Regions from separate parts of the Streptomyces sp. NPDC028419 genome, predicted to be linked through region 2. Evidence: riboswitches for the same ligand, from Rfam matches in the RefSeq annotation. Region 2 holds a riboswitch; the other holds the start of a gene.
What was found. A riboswitch is a leader RNA that binds a small molecule or an ion and turns the genes downstream of it on or off. The one in region 2 is predicted to bind S-adenosylmethionine.

Region 1 (4,204 bases), on a different contig from region 2:
TCAGCAAGATCCCGGGCGTGGAGGCGACGGACACCCACGTGGCGTTCCGCACGTACTCCCAGCACGACCTGGAAGCAGCCTTCGCGATCGGCCTGGACGCGTAACGCCTGGCGGCGGGCGCCCGGTACGTCCCTGACCCCGGTCGGGGTGGGTCAGGGCGGCGTCGCCGCGCCGGGGCGGGGCGTCTCCTCGGCTCGCGGGCTCGGCCCGGTCGGAGCGTGCACCCGGTGGTGACCGCTCGACCTGCGGGGACACCCCGCCCCACCGCGACGCCACCGCCCTGACGCGGGACCACCGCGCGGGTCGCGGCCGGGACGGGGGCACGCAGGAGTGTCCCCGCAAGGACGAGCGGTCACCGCCGGGCGCAGTGTCCGACGGGGCCGCTGCCGCGAGCCGAGGAGACACTCGTGCGGGTCACCGGCCCGGCCGCGGCCCGCCCACCCCGACCCCGGACAAGGGCACCACCCCAGCCCCGCCGGCGTTTGAGGCGGACCGTCAGACGGCCGGGACGCAGCGGCCCTCTTCCGTCCGGTACGTCCACTGCGCCCCCTGGGCCACCAGCTCCCGCACGGCCCCCACGAACCGCTCCACGTGCTCGTCGGGCGTACCCGCCCCGAAGCTGACCCGGATCGCGTTCAGCGAGCGCTCGCCCGGCTCCGCCTCCGGCGCCCCGCACTCGCCCGGCTCCTGCGGCGCACTGCCCAGCAGGGTCCGCACCAGCGGGTGGGCGCAGAAGAGCCCGTCACGGACGCCGATGCCGTACTCGGCGGACAGCGCGGCGGCGAAGTGCGAGCTGTTCCACCCGTCCACCACGAAGGAGATGACGCCGACCCGCGGCGCGTCGTCGCCGAAGAGCGACAGGATCCGCACCGCCGGGACCTCGGCCAGCCCCTCGCGGACCTTCGCGATCAGGTGCTGCTCACGGGCCACCAGGCTGTCGAACCCGGCCTCGGTCAGCGCACGGCAGGCGGAGGCGATCGAGTAGACGCCGATGACGTTCGGCGAACCGGCCTCGTGGCGGGCCGCGGTGGTGTGCCACTCGACGTCCACGCCGCCGTCCTCACGCCGCGCCACCTTGCGCGAAGCGCCGCCGCCCGCGAGGTACGGCTCGGCCTCCTGGAGCCAGTCGGCCCGCCCGGCGAGCACGCCCGAGCCGAAGGGCGCGTACAGCTTGTGCCCGGAGAAGGCGACCCAGTCGACGTCCAGCTCCTGGACGGACACGGGGTGGTGCGGGGCGAGCTGGGCGGCGTCCAGGACGATCCGCGCGCCGTGGGCGTGCGCCGCGGCGGCGAGCTCCTTGACCGGCCACAGCTCGCCGGTGACGTTGGACGCGCCGGTCACGCAGACCAGCGCCGGGCCGTAGGGCTCGCGGTCGGCCAGCGCGCGCTCCAGCGTGGCGACGGCCTGGGCCGGGGTGCGCGGGGCGTTGAGGTAGGTGACCCGCGCGTCGCGCCAGGGCAGCAGCGAGGCGTGGTGCTCGGTCTCGAAGACGAAGACCTGGCAGTCGGCCGGGAGCACCTGGCCGAGGAGGTTGAGCGAGTCGGTGGTGGACCGGGTGAAGACGACCTGGTCGGTGGGCCGGCAGTCGAGGAACTCGGCGACCGTGGCCCGGCTCTGCTCGAAGAGGTCGGTGGAGAGCTGCGAGAGGTAACCGGCCCCGCGGTGCACGCTGCCGTAGTACGGGGCGTAGGCGGCCACGTCGTCCCAGACCCGCTGCAGGGCCGGCGCGCTGGCCGCGTAGTCCAGGGCCGCGTAGGTGACTTCGCCGCCGGTGACGAGCGGCACGGTGACGTCCCGGCCGAGCACCTGGAGCGGCTCGACGCAAGCGGGCTCGACACACGCGGGCTCGACACACGCGGGGTCGGCGGTCGCGGTGGTGGCGGCGTTCAGGGAAGCGGACATGGCGGAATCTCCCGGCAGGCAGGGGTGAATGGCTTCAAGGGGCCGTACGCGGCCGGGTGCGGCGGGGTACGGGAAGGCCCCGGGAGGAGGGGGTGGCGCCGGCGCTACCTGGGGGTACGCGGACAGGACCCTGTTTCCGGGGGTGAAGAAGGGGCGAGTCGCCCTATCGCATTCGCTTGCTCACGGAAAAAGCTCCTCGAGAGACCAGGACCCCTGGTGTCGAGGGATCCGCGCTTGCCGTAAGCCTCGCTGCCTACGGCCTGGTCATCACCCGGGGCACCCCGCCACGGAAGGAGGGTTGCCGGACAGCAAGCCGGGGCCTAAACGCTGTCACTCGTGACCTGGTCAGCATCCTGCCACAAGATCCGCCACGCACAAGCCCCGGTCCGCATGTCGGACCGGGGCCTGTCGGAAAATCGCCGCTCGGCGGGGAGCCGTGCGGGCGGGCGCGCGGGCGTCAGGCGTTGCTCGCCTTCACCCACCGCTCCAGCACGGCCTGGGCGGCGCCCGAGTCGATCGACTGCGCCGCGCGGGCCGCGCCCGCCGCCAGCTGCTCCTCCAGCGTGCCGCTGCCCGGGTCCAGGGCCACCAGGGCGGCCGCGGAGTTCAGCAGGACGGCGTCGCGCACCGGGCCGGTCTCCCCCGCCAGCAGACGGCGGGCCACCTCCGCGTTGTACGCCGGGTCCGCGCCCCGCAGCGCGGAGACGTCGACCAGCGGGATGCCGATGTCGCGCGGGTCGAAGCCCTGCTCGGTGACCGCGCCGTCGCGCACCCACCAGACCCGGGAGGTCGCCGTCGTGGTCAGTTCGTCGAAGCCGTCGTCGCCGCGGAAGACCAGCGCCGAGGAGCCGCGCTCGGCGAGCACGCCCGCGACGATGGGGGCCAGCCGGGCGTCGGCGACACCGGTCGCCTGGGCCCGTACCCGCGCCGGGTTGGTCAGCGGGCCCAGCGCGTTGAAGGTGGTGCGGATGCCCAACTCCTTGCGGGCGGAGGCCGCGTGGCGCAGCGCCGGGTGGAACTTGACGGCGAAGCAGAAGGTGATGCCCGCCTCCTCGGCCACCTCGACCACCCGCGCGGGGGTCAGTTCGAGGTTGACGCCCAACTTCTCCAGGACGTCCGAGGCGCCGCTGGAGGAGGACGCGGCGCGGTTGCCGTGCTTGACCACCTTGGCGCCCGTACCGGCGACCACGATCGCGGACATCGTCGAGATGTTGACCGTCTTGGCGCCGTCGCCACCGGTGCCGACGATGTCGACCGTGCGGCCGGGGACCTCGATCAGGTTGGCGTGTTCGTACATGGTCCGCACGAGGCCGCTGATCTCCGCGACGGTCTCGCCCTTGGCCCGCAGGGCGACCACGAAGCCCGCGATCTGGGCGTCGGTGGCCTCGCCGCTCATGATCCGGTCCATCGCCCACGCCGTGTCGTCCGCGGCGAGGTCGCGGCCGTCCAGCAGGGCGTCCAGTACGCCCGGCCAGGTACGGGCCGCCACGCTGTCGCCGCCTGCCGGGGTCACAACGTTCATGGTCCGCTCCTGATGGGTCCACAGTCGATGGGTGAGGCCCCAGCCTATCCAGCCGGAGTGGACGGCGAAGAGCCCCGTCCAGTGACTGGACGGGGCTCTTGCCGTGGCGACGCGAAGACTGACCGGAATCAGTCCGTCATGCGGAGTCAGTGGTGGCCGTGGCCGCTCTGGATCTCCTTGTACTCCTCAGCCGTGGGCTTCGGGATCTGGTTGTTCTCGCCGTAGAAGCCCTTGCTCAGCTTCGCGCGGAGCTTCTCCAGACCCTTCACCTTGCGCTCGACACCGTTCTCGTCGACCGTCGGGCCGATCTCGACCGGCTTGTACTGCTCGTACGAGGTGAGCGTGTGCAGCTTGCCCTGCGAGAGCGGCTCGTGGACCTCGACGAACTCACCGTGCGGCAGGCGCTTGATGATGCCGGTCTCGCGACCGTGCAGCACCTTGTCCCGGTCCCGGCGCTGGAGGCCGAGGCAGATCCGCTTGGTGGCGATGAAGGCGAGGACCGGAACGAGGAAGAAACCGATCCGGACGAACCAGGTGATCGAGTTGATCGACAGGTGGAAGTACTGGGCGAACATGTCGTTGCCGCCGCCGATGAGGAGCACGATGTACTCCGCGATCCAGGCGACACCGAACGCGGTGCGGGTCGGGACGTTGCGCGGGCGGTCCAGGATGTGGTGCTCGCGCTTGTCCCCGGTGACCCAGGACTCGATGAACGGGTAGACCGCGATCGAGCACAGCACCAGCGGGAAGAGCAGCAGCGGGATGAAGACGCCCAGGACC
Region 2 (4,204 bases):
CCCAGGCCAGCTCCTCGCGGACGTAGGAGGGCAGGATCCGCAGGTAGTCGTAGGACGCCCAGGGCGTGTGCGTGAAGTGCGCGATCAGCAGGTCCGGGCGCAGCACCCGCAGCATGCCGGGCACCAGGGCCAGGTGGTAGTCCTGGACGAGGACCCGCGCGCCCCGCTCCGCCTCCTCGGCCAGCGCCTCGGCGAAGGCCCGGTTGTAGGCGACGTACGACTCCCAGGCCCGGTGGAACGCCGCGTCGAAGACCGGCTCGCGCGGGACGTCGTACAGGTGGTGGTGGGTGAACCAGAGCACCGAATTGGCGATGGCGTTGTAGGCGCCGTCGTACACCTCGGGGTCGATGTCCAGCATCCGCACGCCCGGCTCGGCGACCCCGCGGCGGACCGCCTCGCGGTCCGCCTCCGAGAGCGCCGCGCAGATCCACAGCGCGTCCGGTTGGCGGCCGAGGGCGGCGGAGAGGCCGGAGACGAGACCGCCCCCGCCGCGGCGGGCGCTGAGGCCCCCGTCGGTGTCGAGGGCGTACGAGAGCGGACCGCGGTTGGCGGCGACGAGTACCGAGAAGGCCATGCGGGCAACCTAGCCCGGCGGGCCCGCGCTCAAACTGTGAGTGCCGTCATGCCACGCGTCGGTGGGCGTACTCCTCGACGCCCCGCATCGGCGGCCGCTCCACCGTGTCCACCGGGTAGGTGTGCGGCTCGAAGCCGTCCGGGCCGCGCTCGAACTGGGTCAGCTCGGGCCGTACGAGGTGCCCGCGCGAGAGCCGCAGCTGCGCGGTCCGGTAGATCGCGGCGGCCATTCGGCCCAGCGCCCGCCCGTCCTGGTGGCGGTGCAGCCGGACGCCGACGTCCACCTGCGCGAGCGCGTCCAGACCGGCCGTGTGCAGCGCGTCCACCAACAGGCCGAGCTCCACGCCGTAGCCGACGGGGAAGGGCAGCCGCTCCAGCAGCGAGCGGCGCACCGCGTACTCGCCGCCCAGCGGCTGGACGAATCCGGCCAGCTGCGGCCAGTGCAGGTTCAGCAGCGGGCGGGCCACCAGCTCGGTGACCCGGCCGCCCTGGCCGGGCGCGTCGCCCAGCGGGCGGTCGTACATCGCCTTGACGAACTGCACGTCCGGTTCGGTCAGCAGCGGGCCGACGATCCCGGAGACGAAGGCGGCGGAGAAGTCGCGCAGGTCGGCGTCGACGAAGCAGACGACGTCCCCGCTGGTCACCAGCAGCGAGCGCCACAGCACCTCGCCCTTGCCGGGCAGCGCCGGGACCCGCGGCAGGATCTCGTCGCGGTGCACCACGCGGGCGCCGGCCTTCGCGGCGACCTCCGAGGTGCGGTCGCCCGAGCCGGAGTCGATGACGACGAGCTCGTCGACGAGGGGGACGGGGAGGGCGTCCATCAGGTCGCGGCGGATGACCTCGACGATCGCGCCGACCGTCGCCTCCTCATTGAGCGCGGGCAACACGACGCTGACCGTGATGCCCGATGCCCGCTTGGCCGAAAGGAGCTGCTCCAGCGGTCGGTCGGTGGCGGACCAGGAGCGGGCCCCCAGCCAGCGCTCCACCTCTTCCAGCACCTTCAGCACTCCCTATCGAGTCGTGGCCGGCCAGCGATATGGCCGAAATGTGATCCATCTCGCGGTTCGGACGGCTGTCTCAACCATCCATGCCTTCGGTTACAGTCTTGAACAACGCGGAGGACCATCGCATGTCGGGGGTCCTTCGGTACAAACGCACGAGTGCGCCGCCAAGGCGCGTTCGCGCCATACCGCTCATCCAGAGGGGCAGAGGGATACGGCCCGTTGAAGCCCCGGCAACCCTCCAGTCGGTCTCGCGATTTTGCAAAGTCAGCGAGGTCCCCGACTAGGGAAGGTGCCAAATCCGTCTCGTGGCGAAGTGCGCCACGGGGAAGATGAGGAGAAAGGGCCTCGCCGTCATGTCTGTACAGACTGTCGCCACCTCTGCCGCGACCACCGTCGATCTCGGACCCGCCATCGGGCTTTCCTGCCGCGAATGCGCCACCCGCTTCGAGCTGGGTCCCATTTTCGCCTGTGCCGAGTGTTTCGGCCCGCTCGAAGTGGCCTACGAGCTTCCGACCGGTGACCCCGAGGCGCTGCGCGCCGCGATCGAAGCCGGCCCGAACAACATCTGGCGCTACGCCCCGCTGCTGCCCGTCCCCGCCGACGTGGCCTCGAAGCCGAACCTGAACCCGGGCTTCACCAAGCTCGTGGACGCCGAGAACCTGGCCAAGGAGCTGGGCGTCACCGGCAAGCTCTACGTCAAGGACGACTCCGGCAACCCGACGCACTCCTTCAAGGACCGCGTCGTCGCCATCGCCGTCGAGGCCGCCCGCGCCTTCGGCTTCACCACGCTCTCCTGCTCCTCCACGGGCAACCTGGCCGGGGCCGTCGGCGCCGCCGCCGCCCGCGCCGGACTGCGCTCCTGCGTCTTCATCCCGCACGACCTGGAGCAGGGCAAGGTCGTCATGGCCGGCGTGTACGGCGGTGACCTGGTCGGCATCGAGGGCAACTACGACGACGTCAACCGCTTCTGCTCGGAACTGATCGGCGACCCGCTCGGCGAGGGCTGGGGCTTCGTCAACGTCAACCTGCGCCCGTACTACGGCGAGGGCTCCAAGACCCTGGCGTACGAGATCTGCGAGCAGCTCGGCTGGCGGCTGCCCGACCAGATCGTCATCCCGATCGCGTCCGGCTCGCAGCTGACGAAGATCGACAAGGGTCTGCAGGAGCTGATCAAGCTCGGCCTGGTCGAGGACAAGCCCTACAAGATCTTCGGCGCCCAGGCCGAGGGCTGCTCGCCCGTCTCGACCGCCTTCAAGGCCGGTCACGACGTGGTCCGCCCGCAGAAGCCGGACACCATCGCCAAGTCGCTCGCGATCGGCAACCCGGCCGACGGCCCGTACGTCCTGGACATCGCCCGCCGCACCGGCGGTTACGTCGAGGACGTCAACGACACCCAGGTCGTCGAGGCCATCAAGATCCTGGCCCAGACCGAGGGCATCTTCGCCGAGACCGCGGGCGGCGTGACCGTCGGCGTGACGAAGAAGCTCATCGAGAACGGGCAGCTGGACCCGGCGCTGACGACCGTGATCCTGAACACCGGTGACGGCCTGAAGACCCTGGAGGCGGTGGCCGCCGACAGCGGCCAGACCGCCACCATCCGCCCGAGCCTGGACGCGTTCCGCGCCGCCGGCCTGGCCTGATCACCCCTCGAACCCGGAAAGGCAGCAGCGCCATGAGCGTCAACGTCCGCATCCCCACCATCCTGCGCACCTACACGGGCGGCCAGGCCGAGGTCGCCGCCGAGGGCGCGACCCTCAGCGAGGTCATCGACTCCCTGGAGCGGAGCCACCCGGGCATCGCCGCCCGCGTCCTCGACGACCAGGGCAAGCTGCGCCGCTTCGTGAACGTCTACGTCAACGACGACGACGTGCGCTTCGAGAGCGGGCTGCAGACGCCGACGCCCGACGGCGTGGGCGTCTCGATCATCCCCGCCGTCGCGGGCGGCTGACCCTCCGCTCGGACCGCAGAACCTGAATTGCCCCCTCCGGTAGGAAACGGAGGGGGCAATTCTGCGTGGTTGGGCGCGGTAGAGTTGGGGAAGTCCCCACCGCTGTTCTTGCCCGGCGCATATGAACGGGTCGCGGGAGGGTTGACATTGAGTCAACATGCGTGCGCGCTATGGGTCCTTGGCGTGGTTTGTCCGGCCCGAGTTGCCCCGGAAGATTCCTAATTTTCACCCTATTTCAATGTAATGGCATGTCCAGAATTCTCGCGGGAATGACCTGTTGCAGACAGCAGCGGTGCGGATACATTCAGCCCCGGTCGAGGCGTTCCGGCGCAAGTTCTGACCCGGGTCCGCGAAGTGCGGTCCTGCGCAAGGGCCAGTAATAGGGGAGTTAGGCATGGCTCAGGGCACCGTCAAGTGGTTCAACGCGGAGAAGGGCTACGGCTTCATCGCGGTCGACGGTGGTGCGGATGTGTTCGTCCACTACAGCGCCATCCAGATGGACGGGTACCGCACCCTTGAAGAGGGTCAGCGGGTCGAGTTCGAGATCTCGCAGGGCCAGAAGGGTCCGCAGGCGGACATGGTCAAGCTCGCAGTCGGCTAGCCGGAGCGATCGACCACCGACACATGAACACGCGGGGCCCGCATCCTGAGACATGGATGCGGGCCCCGCGTGCGTGCG

Region 1: linked by a shared signal. The riboswitch ahead of ACZ4UB_RS21435 (aminotransferase class V-fold PLP-dependent enzyme) and the one ahead of thrC (threonine synthase) in region 2 are both predicted to bind S-adenosylmethionine.

What each region holds. Positions count from the first base shown of each region.
Region 1 covers NZ_JBVHUE010000018.1:19,886-24,089, reverse strand. Annotated here, with positions in the region: gene ACZ4UB_RS21440 (Lrp/AsnC family transcriptional regulator) at 1-104, shown strand, start outside; gene ACZ4UB_RS21435 (aminotransferase class V-fold PLP-dependent enzyme) at 496-1,902, opposite strand; SAM riboswitch class IV at 2,128-2,244, opposite strand; gene trpD (anthranilate phosphoribosyltransferase) at 2,360-3,424, opposite strand; gene qcrB (cytochrome bc1 complex cytochrome b subunit) at 3,571-4,204, opposite strand, start outside.
Region 2 covers NZ_JBVHUE010000028.1:113,359-117,562, forward strand. Annotated here, with positions in the region: gene ACZ4UB_RS28675 (alpha,alpha-trehalose-phosphate synthase (UDP-forming)) at 1-574, opposite strand, end outside; gene ACZ4UB_RS28680 (glucosyl-3-phosphoglycerate synthase) at 621-1,571, opposite strand; SAM riboswitch class I at 1,764-1,913, shown strand; gene thrC (threonine synthase) at 1,931-3,217, shown strand; gene ACZ4UB_RS28690 (MoaD/ThiS family protein) at 3,250-3,525, shown strand; gene ACZ4UB_RS28695 (cold-shock protein) at 3,920-4,126, shown strand.